4 regions of the Streptomyces sp. R-74717 genome follow, and region 1 is predicted to be linked to each of the others. Evidence: riboswitches for the same ligand, from Rfam matches in the RefSeq annotation. Region 1 holds a riboswitch; each other region holds the start of a gene.
What was found. A riboswitch is a leader RNA that binds a small molecule or an ion and turns the genes downstream of it on or off. The one in region 1 is predicted to bind cyclic di-AMP.
Positions count from the first base shown of each region.

Region 1 (3,201 bases):
GCCGCGCAGATGGCGCAGCACGGGAACGCCTCGGGTGTCGAAGCCGGTGGTGACCAGGACGGTGCCGACCGATCCGGTCAGCTCGGCGACCGCGCGCTCGAAGCGCTCGGCCACGTCGTCGGGGTCGGTGCCGGGCCTGATGATGTCGTTGCCGCCCGCGCAGAAGCTCACCAGGTCGGGTGCGAGCTCCTTGGCGCGCGGCACCTGCTCCTCGACGATCTGGTCGAGGAGGCGTCCGCGTACGGCGAGATTGGCGTACCTGAAATTCCCGTGAGCGGAGCCTTCGGTGTTCGTCCCCGCATCGGGGTCCGGGAGCTGGTCCGCGAGAAGCACCGCGAAGCGGTCCGCCCAGCCGACGAAGGTTCCGTCCGGGCCGGGGTCGCCGACTCCCTCGGTGAAGCTGTCGCCAATCGCTGCGTACGACCCGATGACGCCATGTCGGTTGATGACGCCACGTTGATTTTTTCTCGAATCGTCTGCCACAAACGCTTATCCTGCACCGACGAATGTGACCTACGCGACCGTAATAAGGGGTTGACGGGTGGCGAGATAGACCACCCGGTCAGTTTTTGGTAAAGGGGGAATAAGCAGAAGGGGCGGTGCGCCGCCGCGCACCGCCCCTTCTGTTTTGTTCAGGTCATGCTTTGTTGCTCAACTGCCCGGCTGTTCGGCTCAGACGTAGATGCCGTGAGAAGCCAGGTACGCGATCGGGTCGATGTCCGAGCCGTACGCCGGGCCCGTGCGAACCTCGAAGTGCAGGTGCGGGCCGGTGGCGTTGCCGGTGGCGCCGGAGAGGCCGACCTGCTGACCGGTGCTCAGGGTCTGGCCCGCGGAGACTGAGATCGAGGACAGGTGGCCGTACTGCGAGTAGTGGCCGTCGGCGTGCTTGATGACGACCTGGTTGCCGTACGCGCCGCCCCAGCCGGCGGTGACGACGGTGCCGGAGGCAATGGCCTTCACGCTGGTGCCGGTGAAGACGGGGAAGTCGATGCCGGTGTGGCTGCCGCTGGACCAGTTGGAGCCGGAGGCGCGGTATCCGGTGGTGTGGTTGCCGGGGACCGGATGTGCGTAGCCGGAGCTGTTGCTCTGACCTGCCGGGGCGGAGGTCTTGGACTCCGTGACCGTCGAGACCTTGGCCGGGGCGGACTTGGCCGGGGCGGACTTCTCCACGATCGACGAGGGCACCGAGAGGGCCTTCGACGGGAGGGCCGCACCCGCGCCGGCGCCGGTGGACGCGGCGTCACCCGACGCCTTGCCGCCGAGCGTCAGCTTCATGCCCGGGAAGATCAGGCCGGGGTCTTCACCGACGACCCTGCGGTTGTCCTGGTACAGCTTCTGCCAGCCGCCCTTGACCTTGTGCTCGGTGGCGATCTTCGACAGGTAGTCGCCGGACACGACGGAGTACGTCGTGGTGGCGGCCTGCTTCTGCGCGACCGGCTTGGCCGGGGCGGCGTGCGTGGCGGCGACGGAGGCCGACTGCGGCGCGGTGGTCGGGGCCGACTGCGGCGCGGCGTGGGCACCGGTGGCACCGAGCAGCGGCAGTGCGATGACGGCACCACCGGCGCCTGCGGCGGCGACGCCACGGGCGATGGCGCTGGACTTCGTACGACGATGCTTACCCGATATGGGCATGACGTGCTTCCTCTCCGGCGCCTGCGAGGTGAGCTGTCGGGTTCGGGCTGGAGATGCCCGGCCGCACTGAGCGCGGCTTCACCCCTAGCCGGCCGGATTTCTCCGATCGGCGGCCTACCTGGTTCCCCCGCTCCTGCCACACGATGAGTGGGTGCGAATTCCGGGCGGCGGCAGGATTAGGCGGTCCGTCCGGATTGACGGTGACCGTAAGCGAGTCGGGACGGCGATAACAAGCCACTGCTTCTGTACCGGAATCCGCGCTCGGAAATCAGCGCAGAATTCCGGTCACACTCCGTGGATTAAGGATCTTGGCTTTCCGCGCCGCGCACGGAATACCCAACTGCCCCGCCACCACACACCGTCACGGATATGATTCCGCTCACGAGCGGGCGACCATCTCCCGTAGAAGCGGGGCATATTGAGCTAAATGCACTAATTGCGGACATGTTGCGCCTGTCATTCGCGTCGCAGCCTCAGCACCCGCGCGTCGAGATCCCCCCGAAGCCCGGTGTGCAGCCCCTGATGCAGCAGTACCGAACCGTGGTGCACCGCCCCCGTGTCCAGGCAGGTGTACCTCGCTGCGGGGTCGATCCCGCGCAGCCGCAGGGCCGGGGGCCGCTCTCCGTACCTCTGTGCCTCCAGCCACATCAGGACCACGGTCTCGTCCCCGTGGACGTACTGGACCGCGCTGAGTCCGCCGCGCGGGGCGCGCAGCCGGTACAGCGCGCCGTGCTGCACCACCGGCCGGATCTCCTTGTAGAGATCCACCCAGTTCCGCGCCTCGGCCAGCTCCTCCTCGCTCCAGTCGGTGAGGTCCCCACCGACCCCGAGCACACCGGCCATCGCGCTCACGAAACGGAACCGCAGTGAGCTGACCCTGTCGTTGAGCTGGGCATTCGGGCTGTCGGTGACCCAGGCGGCCATCACCCGGGCCGGATGGATCTGGCCGAAGCCCTCCTGGATGGCGAGTCGGTCGAGCGGGTCGGTGTTGTCGGAGGTCCACACCTGGTCCGTACGGGACAGAATCCCCAGGTCGATCCTGCCGCCGCCGCCCGAGCAGGACTCGAATGCGACGGAGGGGTGCGCGGCCCGGAGCCGGTCGATCAGCGCGTACAGGGCGTCCACGTGCTCGATCCAGAGCTTCTGCTGATACTCCTCACCCGGCCAGCCCGCGTCGGTGAAGCTGCGGTTGAAGTCCCATTTCACATAGTCGACGGGCGTACTGGAGAGCAGTGTGTCCAGCCGCTCCCACAGATAGTCCTGCACATCGGTGCGGGCCAGATTGAGCACCAGTTGATTGCGGAACTCGGTCCGCGCCCGCCCGGGGAAATGCTGCACCCAGTCGGGGTGTGCGCGATAGAGATCGCTGTCGGCATTGACCATTTCCGGCTCGACCCAGATGCCGAACTGCATGCCGAGTCCGTGCACTTCGTCGGCGAGCGGCTTCAGTCCGCCGGGAAAGCGGTCCGGATTCGGCGTCCAGTCGCCGAGCCCGGCCCGGTCGCTGGTGCGCCGCCCGAACCACGCGTCGTCCACGACGAACAGCTCGACGCCCATCGCGGCGGCGCG
Region 1 covers NZ_CP102361.1:1,617,858-1,621,058, forward strand. Annotated here, with positions in the region: gene NRF20_RS07275 (SGNH/GDSL hydrolase family protein) at 1-483, opposite strand, end outside; gene NRF20_RS07280 (peptidoglycan DD-metalloendopeptidase family protein) at 673-1,632, opposite strand; cyclic di-AMP (ydaO/yuaA leader) riboswitch at 1,638-1,796, opposite strand; gene NRF20_RS07285 (alpha-galactosidase) at 2,089-3,201, opposite strand, start outside.

Region 2 (3,201 bases), 660 kb from region 1:
CGTAGGCGGACCAGCCGCCTCCGTACCAGTTCACGGATCCGGAGCGCAGTTCGGCGACGCGGTCCACGCGCTCCAGCAGTTCGAGGTCGTGGCTCACCACGACCAGGACACCGGAGCGCCAGGAGTCGACGGCCTCGTAGAGCCTGCGGCGAGCGAGAACATCGAGGTTGTTGGTCGGTTCGTCCAGCAGGAGAACGTCGGGATGCTCCAGCAGCAGTGCGGCCAGGCGCAGCAGGACGGTCTCCCCGCCGGACATCTGGCCCACGGTGCGGTCCAGTTCGACATCGCCCAGTCCGAGTGACCCCAGTGTTGCGAGGGCTCGTTCCTCGACGTCCCAGTCGTCGCCGATCGTCTCGAAGTGTTTCTCGTCCACATCCCCGGCTTCGATAGCGCGCAGCGCAGTGCGCCGCCCGGCGATGCCCAGGGTCTCGTCCACACGCAGCGTCGTGTCGAGCGTGATGTTCTGAGGGAGGTGGGCGAGGCTGCCACCGACGGTCACCGAGCCCTGGGAGGGGCGCAGTTGGCCGGCCAGCAGTCGCAGAAGTGTCGACTTGCCCGAGCCGTTGGTCCCGACGAGACCGGTGCGGCCGCGGCCGATACTGAGGGAGAGCCCGTCGAAGACGGTCGTGCCGTCCGGCCACTGGAAGGACAGGGCGGAGCAGGTCAGAGAGGCGCTGGGGGCGGTGGGTGTCGCCATGGTGATCCTCGCAGTCGCAAGCGCGGTGAATGGGGGCTTCGTATGCGAGCACCACGCAGCGACCGAACCGAGAGGGAGGTGCGGCGGTCCGAAAGATCGAGGGACGGCTCATGCACCGAGGTCGCATCCACGCGGGGTCACGGGCAGGACTGAACACTGCTACTGCGTGACGGGCGTACGGCTGAAGCCGTACGGCGCGATGATCGCGAACCTCAGATGCGCAACGTCCACCTCTATCGGAGACAACAGAGCCGTTGGAAACGATAACGGCCCGGATGGCGAAAGGCAAAGCCTCGATGTCGTGTGGGGGAGCGCGACGAGCGCCCCGCGGACCGGTCGGCCGGGAGGCGGGAGGTCGTGGAGCCCTGTCGGGTGCGGTCGGCCCGAGAGGCATCCGGATCGACATACGAATGTCCCAGTATGGGTGATTTGCTTAGAATTGATCTCTTGGTCAATAAAGGGGCACTTGGGGGGGGTTGTGACTCTTGGGCGCTGACCGAATTGCCCGTTTTGGGAATCTCGTGGTGTGAGTCACATTCGGAGTTCAAGACGCCGTGGCGCGCTGCTCGGTTCCCTTCTGTGCAAGGAAATTTGGCTTCGCGGTGTGAAGTGGATTACTGCCAATTCCGTGATTCGATCTTGCGAATGAATTGTGATCCAAAAATAGGGGCTTGTTCCTTTCGGCGTTTCTCGCCTACGGTCACCGTCAATCCGGACGGAACGCCGAATCCTGCCGCCGTCCGGCAATCCGACCACTCATGTACGGCAGGAACGGGGGACCCAGGTAAGTCGCCGATCCGGTATCCGGAACGGCTCGGGGTGAAGCCGCATTCGTGTGCGGCCGGACATCTTCAGTCCGAACCCGACAGCTCACCTCGTAGGCGACGGAGAGGAATTCGCTATGTCTGCAACGGGTATCCACCGTCGTCGTAAGTCCACTTCGCTGACCCGCGGTCTCATCGTCGCGACCACGGGCGGAGCCGCTCTCGTGCTTCCGCTGGTCGGTGCCGGCTTCGCCTCGGCCGCGCCGGCGCAGTCCAAGGCTGCGGCGTCGACCGTCGCCACCGTCAAGGAAAAGACCGCGCAGAAGGCCGCGCCCACCATCTATTCCGTGATCGCCGGCGACACCCTCTCCAAGATCGCGCGGGGGCATTCGCTCAGCGGTGGCTGGAAGAAGCTGTACGAGGACAATCGAGAGATCGTCGGCGACAACCCCGCAGAGATTCGCCCGGGCATGAAGCTGACAATCGGTGCCCAGGCCGAGTCCAAGACTTCCGCGACTGTCACTGCCGCACCGGCCGCGACGCCCGCGACGTACACGAACGATCTGAACGGCTGGATCAAGGAGTCGCTGGCGGTCATGGCCAAGCACGGTATCCCCGGCAGCTACGACGGAATCCACCGCAACGTCATGCGCGAGTCCTCCGGCAACCCCCTGGCCATCAACAACTGGGACTCGAACGCCGCCAAGGGCACGCCGTCCAAGGGCCTCCTCCAGATCATCGACCCCACGTTCCGGGCCTACCACGTGCCCGGTACGTCGATGGACAGCTACGACCCGATCGCCAACATCACCGCAGCGTGCAACTACGCCGCTGACAAGTACGGCTCCATCGACAACGTGTTCGGGGCCTACTGACGCACAGCAGCGCCGCTGGCGGTTCAGTACCGACGGGTGACCAGGGGCTGGACAAGCCCCTGGGAAGGGACCGCACCCGTCGGTCAGGGGCCGCCTTTCGGCCGCTCACCCGCGTGGACAGCATGCGGAGGCGACGTTATGTGGGGCGTCGGCGGGAGCCGGGAACGGTCACATGGCCGGCGAGCCAGGAGAGCAGGGGCTCCAACTCCTGCGCTGCTCGGAGCACGGCGTCGACCAGCGCCGACGTGTGCTGCGCGCAGTCCCCACCGAGCGGACGGGCAGCGGAGACCGAGCGGTACCGGAGCAGGTCGGCACGGGGATGACCGGCGTCATGGCCGCGCGGCATGCGCTTCATGGTGTCACCGGTGATCTCGTACCCCTGAGCCCCCAGCGCCTCGATGGCACACACCAGTTCGGGGCCACTGCCCTGCGCGGCAACGGCCGTACGGAACAACGGGACCTGCCCCGGGTCGGGGTAGGTCCAGCCGCCCTTGATGCGGAGCCCGTCGAGGTCGAAGCGGAGGCCGATCTCGACGTTGCGTGCGATCCGGATCACCGCCCCTTGGTGCTGCCACCACCAAGGGTCCTTGCGGAACCCCCAGACGGAGAAGTCCTCGTACGCCTGGTCCGCGTCGGCCACATCGTTCAGCAATGCGATCATGGGCTGCCGTACGAGACGCTCCCGGTCCTTTCGGCGCTTCTCGCGAGCTTCTTGCGAGGGCATGCCCTCCAACTGCAGGAGCAGCTCGAACGCTTGCTCTGTCCAGCCGCTGAATGCTCTTGTCACGCGAGAGATCCTAGCGATCCGGGACTTGAGGGTGCGCGTGCACCGGGCCCTGAGCCGAAACCGTGCCCGGCTTGCCCG
Region 2 covers NZ_CP102361.1:959,932-963,132, reverse strand. Annotated here, with positions in the region: partial or broken gene NRF20_RS04340 (ATP-binding cassette domain-containing protein) at 83-697, opposite strand; cyclic di-AMP (ydaO/yuaA leader) riboswitch at 1,409-1,594, shown strand; gene NRF20_RS04335 (LysM peptidoglycan-binding domain-containing protein) at 1,599-2,336, shown strand; gene NRF20_RS04330 (DUF2461 family protein) at 2,473-3,123, opposite strand.
Region 2: it holds a riboswitch for cyclic di-AMP, as region 1 does, so the genes downstream of both, NRF20_RS04335 (LysM peptidoglycan-binding domain-containing protein) here and NRF20_RS07280 (peptidoglycan DD-metalloendopeptidase family protein) in region 1, are expected to answer to the same signal.

Region 3 (3,201 bases), 2.5 Mb from region 1:
GCGGGTCGCCAACAGGGGGAGCGGCCCGCCGCCGGATCTCTCGGCGGGGTGACCGGTTCGCCGTCCGGGTGCGGAGCGGCGGTGAAGCCGGTCACCTGGGTAGGGACGCTAAACCCGGGGCGTGGGGAAGAGTCGTAATGACGCCTATTGCCCGAATTTGGCGCGGCGCTGTCGTCGATTGCTCGGAAAATTGCACCAGAGCCAGGCAATTGGTGCAGGCGCGAGTGAACAGGAAGTCGCACCTGCCTGCGGAGTGGTGATATGGCCGGGGCTAGGCTGCGGACCATGGACGTACTCATCAATGTCTTCGTCGCCCTGCACATCATCGGTATCGCCTCTCTGCTGGGCGGTTTCCTGACCCAGATGAAGGCGATGGGCGCGGGCACGGCCCGATTCGTCCCGGCGATGCTGCACGGCGCTCTGACGATGCTGGTCACCGGTGTCGCGCTGGTCGGGCTCAACGAGGCCGACGGCCACCACGTGAACAACATCAAGATCGGGGTCAAGTTGCTGCTCCTGGTCGTGATCCTCGCGCTCGTCTACGTCAAGCGGGACGAGGAGAAGGTCGACAAGGGCGCCTTCGCGGCGGTGGGCGGGCTGACGCTCGCCAACATCTTCATCGCCACGCTCTGGACCTGAGCCGGTCCGTGCCGCCCACGCTGCCGGACGGGCGTGGAATTCAAGCCCGTCCGGCAGCTGAAGGCATAAGGGCGTGAGCCGCTACGACGGCCGCACGCTGCCGTAGATCGGCATGTAGTAGATCGACTCCTCGCGCACGTTCGCCCCCGGCTTCGGCGCGTGGATCATCATTCCGTCGCCCTTGTAGATGCCGACGTGGCTGATGTCGTCGTAGAAGAAGACGAGGTCGCCCGGCTGCAGATCGGCCGTCGCGATCCGGGTGCCTGTCTTCACCTGGTCCCAGGTGGTGCGCGGGATGTCGACACCCGCGGCCTTCCAGGCGGCCTGGGTGAGTCCGGAGCAGTCGTACGAGGACGGGCCCGTCGCGCCCCATACGTACGGCTTGCCGATCTGGGCCGTGGCGAAGGCGAGGGCCTTCTCCGCCTTGGTGGTGGCGCTGCTGTCCGAGCCGGTTCCGGTGCCCGTGCCCGTACCGCTGCCGGATTCCGCCTCCTTCGCCGCTTCCGCGGCCTTGCGGTCCGCCTCCGCCTTGGCGGCGGCCTGCTGCCGCGCCAGCTCCTGCGCCTTGCGCTTGGCCTCCGCCTCCTTCTCGCGCTCCAGCGCCGCGAGCCGCGCCTTCTCCTCGGCGGTCAGTTTCGACAGCATCGCGCGCGCCTCGCCCAGCTTCTTCCGGACGTTCTGCTTGCTGGTGCGCAGCGTGCTCTGTGTCGAGGTCAGCGTCTCCAGGCTCTGCACTGCTTCGGCACGCTTCTTCGACGCCTTGGCCTGCTGCGTACGGAAGTCCGTGACTGCCTTCTGCTGCTGACCGGTCATCCGGCTCATCAGCTGGCTCTGGTCGAAGTACGACTGCGGGTCGTCGGCCAGGAAGAAGGTGGTGCTCGGCGCGATGGAGCCGGTGCGGTACTGCGCGGCCGCGTAGGCGCCGAGCGTCCTGCGGGCTTCGTTGAGCTTGTCGGCGCGCTCGGCCACGTCCTCCAGCAGGGCGTCGGCCTTGGCGCGCTGGGTGGCGGAGGCTTCCTTCGCCCGGTTGTACTGCTGGGTCGCGGTGCCCGCCTGCCGGTAGAGGTCGTCGACCTTCTTCTGGACGTTCTCGATGCTGGGCTTCGGGGCGGGGGCGGCCGTGGCGCTCTGTGTGGAGAGCAGGGTCACGGACGCCAGTGCCGCCGTGGTGAGCCCTACGGCCGGTGTGGTGGTGCGCACCCGGGTGCGCGGTTTGCGATGCGACGCCAAGGCCGGCATCTCCTTCCGTGGACCGCCTACCGGGTTAGCTGTCGGGTTCGGGCGGAACGGAAGGCTGCCCTACGGTCCGAGTGGGGGATAAGGACCGATTCACCCCGGTGCTGCGTGTGGGTCCCCGGCTCCGAACTCCCACGAGGGCAGGCCGGATTCGGCGCGGGCGCCCGCTCGGCGTGGTTCGCCTCAGGGGGTACGGGCCGCCCGGTCGAGCACGCTAGCCAACCCGTGGTGCTGCTGTGAAGGCCGATGTTCGATATGCCCGATACGTTTTCGTGACCTTGATGAAGTGGGGCGGCAAGGGCCGGCGAGGGCCCGAATTCCCTTACACGGAGTGGGTGGCTGCTGCCTTTGTGTGCCCGGCCGTCGGGTGCGGTTCGCCATGCGGCCGTCGTGTGTCGTTGCGGCGGCCTAGACTCGACAAGCGATGAGCAGCCTCTTTGACGACAGCTTCCTGGCCGGCCTCCAGCACTCGGAGGAAGAGCCCCCGCCGCCCCCCGAGGACTCCGCACCCGAAGCGGTGCCGGAGGACCTCTTCGCGGGCGTATTCGACGGGCCCCCGCCGCCCAGGGACGCGTACTACCGCGACGGCGCGCACCGCCCCGTCATCGACTCCGCGGCGCTCCTCGACGGGCTGAACACCGAGCAGCGCGCCGCCGTGGTCCACGCGGGCTCCCCGTTGCTCATTGTCGCCGGGGCGGGCTCCGGGAAGACCCGGGTGCTGACCCACCGGATCGCCCACCTCCTCGCCGAGCGCGGGGTGCACCCCGGCCAGATCCTGGCGATCACCTTCACCAACAAGGCCGCGGGCGAGATGAAGGAGCGCGTCGAGCAACTCGTCGGACCGCGCGCCAACGCCATGTGGGTCATGACGTTCCACAGCGCGTGCGTACGCATCCTGCGCCGCGAGTCGAAGAAGCTCGGCTTCACCTCGTCGTTCTCGATCTACGACGCCGCCGACTCCAAGCGACTGATGGCCCTGGTCTGCCGCGATCTCGACCTCGACCCGAAGCGCTTCCCGCCGAAGGCGTTCACGGCCAAGGTCTCCAACCTGAAGAACGAGCTGATCGACGAGGAGACCTTCGCAGGCCAGGCTGCGGACGGCTTCGAGAAGACCCTCGCCCAGGCCTACGCGATGTACCAGTCCCGGCTGCGCGAGGCCAACGCGCTGGACTTCGACGACATCATCATGACGACGGTCCATCTGCTCCAGGCCTTCCCCGACGTCGCCGAGCACTACCGCCGCCGCTTCCGGCACGTCCTGGTCGACGAGTACCAGGACACCAACCACGCCCAGTACACCCTCGTGCGCGAACTGGTCGGCCCGGC
Region 3 covers NZ_CP102361.1:4,075,497-4,078,697, reverse strand. Annotated here, with positions in the region: gene NRF20_RS18335 (hypothetical protein) at 286-639, shown strand; gene NRF20_RS18330 (NlpC/P60 family protein) at 721-1,878, opposite strand; cyclic di-AMP (ydaO/yuaA leader) riboswitch at 1,877-2,042, opposite strand; gene pcrA (DNA helicase PcrA) at 2,300-3,201, shown strand, end outside.
Region 3: it holds a riboswitch for cyclic di-AMP, as region 1 does, so the genes downstream of both, NRF20_RS18330 (NlpC/P60 family protein) here and NRF20_RS07280 (peptidoglycan DD-metalloendopeptidase family protein) in region 1, are expected to answer to the same signal.

Region 4 (3,201 bases), 3.1 Mb from region 1:
GACCGGGACGGTCTCGTCGTCGAAGTGCGTGTAGTACAGATCGATGTGGTCGGTGCCGAGCCGGCGCAGCGACTCCTCGGCCGCGGCCTTGATGTTCGCGGCGGAGAGCCCCTTGTACGAGGGGTGGGCGCCGACCTTGGTGGCGACGACGATGTCGGAACGGTTGGAGCGTGCCGCGAGCCACTTACCGATGACGGTCTCCGACTCGCCGCCCTCGTTGCCCGGGATCCAGGCGGAGTAGGCGTCGGCGGTGTCGATGAAGTTGCCGCCCGCCGCGACGTAGGCGTCCAGCACGGCAAAGGACTGCGCCTCGTCGGCGGTCCAGCCGAAGACGTTGCCGCCGAGGGCGAGCGGGAAGACCTGGAGGTCGGAAGGGCCCAGCTCACGAAGAGAAGTCATATACGGAACAACGGACTCCGGCGGGTCCGCTATTCCGGCAGCCCTGGCGTCGGGAGTCCGCTGTTCCGGCAGACCGGCAGCCCTGACGTCGGGGGGTGAGCGCCAGGACTGCCGGGGTTCAACGGCCTGTGAACCGGATCGGATCACAGGCCGGGAGACGGCCGGCGGATCAGGGGTTGAGGCCCTTGCCGCGCAGCCAGGCCATCGGGTCGATGCCCGTACCGTCGGGGGTGTGGACCTCCAGGTGGAGGTGCGCGCCCGTGACATTGCCGGTTGCGCCGACCCGGCCGATGGTCTCACCGGTGGTGACCTTCTGGCCGACACTGACGCCGATCGAGGACTGGTGGCAGAACCACAGCTCCGTACCGTCGTCGAGCTCCAGCACCGTGCGGTAGCCGTACGAACCGGAATAGCCTGCCGACTTGATGGTGCCGCCGTGTACGGCCTTGATCGGGGTGCCGGCCTGCGCTGCGAAGTCGAGGCCGGTGTGGTGGCCGGAGGACCACATCGGGCCGGCCTGGCCGAAGGTCGAGGTGATCGTGTACGAGGAGGTCGGGATGGCGTAGCTGGCGGCGAGCTTGGCGAGCCGCAGGGCCTCAGCCTTCGCCTTGGCTTCCTCCTCCGCCTTCTTCTTCTCGGCGGCGGCCTTGGCCTCGGCCGCGTCCTGCTGCTTCCTGGCCTCGGCGGCGGCCTTCTCCGCGGCCGCCTTCTCCTGCGCCGCCTTGGCCTCGGCGTCGGCGGCGTCCTGCTGCTGCTCGGCCTGCTGGAGGATGCGGGCGCGGAGTGCCTCGCCCGCGTCCATCGTGCCCTGCTCGGCCTCGGCGGCGGTGAGGCCGGCGGTGGTGAGCGGGGCGGCAGCGGCGGCGGCCTCGGCCTTGTCGGCCTCGGACTCGCCGGAGAGCAGGGAGCCCACGCCGGGAAGGGACTTGGCGTCGGGGAGGTTGTCCGAGATGGAGTCGGGAAGGGAGATGGAGACCGGCGGCTTGCTCTGCGCGGTGGCCATGCCGCCCGCGCCGACTGCCGCGATGACACCGACCCCGAGTACCGTGGAGCTACGGGCAAGTCCGTTGCGCTGCTTGGCGACGCGGTGCCTGCCGCGAACGGGGCGGACGGACTCCTCGGTGGGGTTCCACTCGTCCCAGCTTCTGTCGGGCTCACCGTTGCCGTCGGCGCGGAATTCGCTGCCGAACTCACCGGCGAAGCCACCGCCCGTCTCGGCGCCGAACACCGTTCCCGTCCCGGCGGTTCCGTAGTCGGAGCCGAAATCGGATCCGAAGTCGGCGCCGAAGTCGGAACTGAACTCGGGGTTGAACCGAGAGGGGGCCTCGGGGGCAGGCTTGTTGGACGCCACGGGGGCGCACTCCTTTCCTTCCTTCTCGCCTACCGGGTTAGCTGACGGGTTCGGAGCAGGAAGGTCTCCTACGGGCGCCTCTGCCTCTCACGAGACACAGGTGCCCGATTCACCCCATGTAGGTGGTTCCCCGGTTCCCTTGCGGAATTCGGCGCTCGCGCACGGTGCCGCCACTGACGACGGCTGGGACGACCGCGCTGCGTTATCGAACGTTAATAGACACACGGGTCTGATTCCAAGCTGTTCCCACTGATCGTTCAGGTCTTTGGCCTGGACTTTACGGGACACAATCGGGTGGAACCGGACGAGTTGATCGACCCTCAGCCATTACCCGGTTTCTGACGTTGCGTCAAATGTTATGCGGAGCGACGCCTTTCGGTTACGTACGGTGGCATCCCGCACCCAAGGCCGCGCCCCGGGACGCGCGAAACACCCGGCCCGCACGAAGCACCCGGCCCGCACGAAGCGCCCGATCCACACGAAGCGCCCGCCCCACCCGTCACATCGTTTCCAGGCCCACGATCTTCACGGTCCTGCGCCGGTCCGGCTGCCCCTCCGCGGGACGTACGACCGCGAGCAGCGCCATGTCGTCGGTCGTCTCGCCGCCCGTGTGCAGCCGCACGTCATCGGTCAGCGCGGACAGCAGCTCCTCGGGCCCCGGAAAGATCCGCCCGCGCAGCCGGGCCGCCGGGTCGTAGAAGACCCCATCGGCGTTCCGCGCCTCGGAGAGGCCGTCGGTGTAGAGGAGCAGGGTCGTCCCCGCCGGCAGATCCCACTCGTCCGCCCGGTCCGGCCACACCCCCAGGTCCATCCCGAGCGGCAGCGCGGGCACCGTGGGCCCCAGCACCTCCACCGCCCCGTCCGGGTGCAGCAGGATCGGCTCGGGGTGACCGCGGTTGACGATCCGCACCCGGGACACCCCGGACGGGATCTCGGCCAGTACGGCAGTGATGAAGCCCTCGACCGCGTCCAGCCCGCCCCGCGCCCCCTCCCGCGCCAGCGCCCGCTCCAGCCGCTGCGCCACGCCCTCCAGCGAACGCTCCTGTTCGGCCGCCTCCCGGAACGCCCCGATGGCAACCGCCACCGACTCCACGGCGTCGAGCCCCTTCCCCCGCACGTCCCCGACCACCAGCCGCACCCCCTGCGGGGTGTCCGCCACGGCGAACAGGTCGCCGCCGACGAACTCGTCCGCCTGCGCCGCCTCGTACCGCGCCGCCACATGCAGCCCGCCGATCCGGTCGGACGGCTTCGGCAGCACCGCCCGCATGGCGGTCTCCGCGATGACCCGCGCGGAGGCCAGCTGTTCATTGCCGCGCCGTACGACCGTGTTGATCACGACCGCGAGGGCCGAGACGGTGGCCAGGGTGAGCAACTCGATCAACGGCACGACCAACGGCAAAGAGTTGCCGGACAACCGCAGCACGGTGACGGCCACCATCGAGGCAATGCCG
Region 4 covers NZ_CP102361.1:4,758,238-4,761,438, forward strand. Annotated here, with positions in the region: gene NRF20_RS21705 (aldo/keto reductase) at 1-399, opposite strand, end outside; gene NRF20_RS21710 (M23 family metallopeptidase) at 569-1,750, opposite strand; cyclic di-AMP (ydaO/yuaA leader) riboswitch at 1,762-1,914, opposite strand; gene NRF20_RS21715 (PP2C family protein-serine/threonine phosphatase) at 2,250-3,201, opposite strand, start outside.
Region 4: it holds a riboswitch for cyclic di-AMP, as region 1 does, so the genes downstream of both, NRF20_RS21710 (M23 family metallopeptidase) here and NRF20_RS07280 (peptidoglycan DD-metalloendopeptidase family protein) in region 1, are expected to answer to the same signal.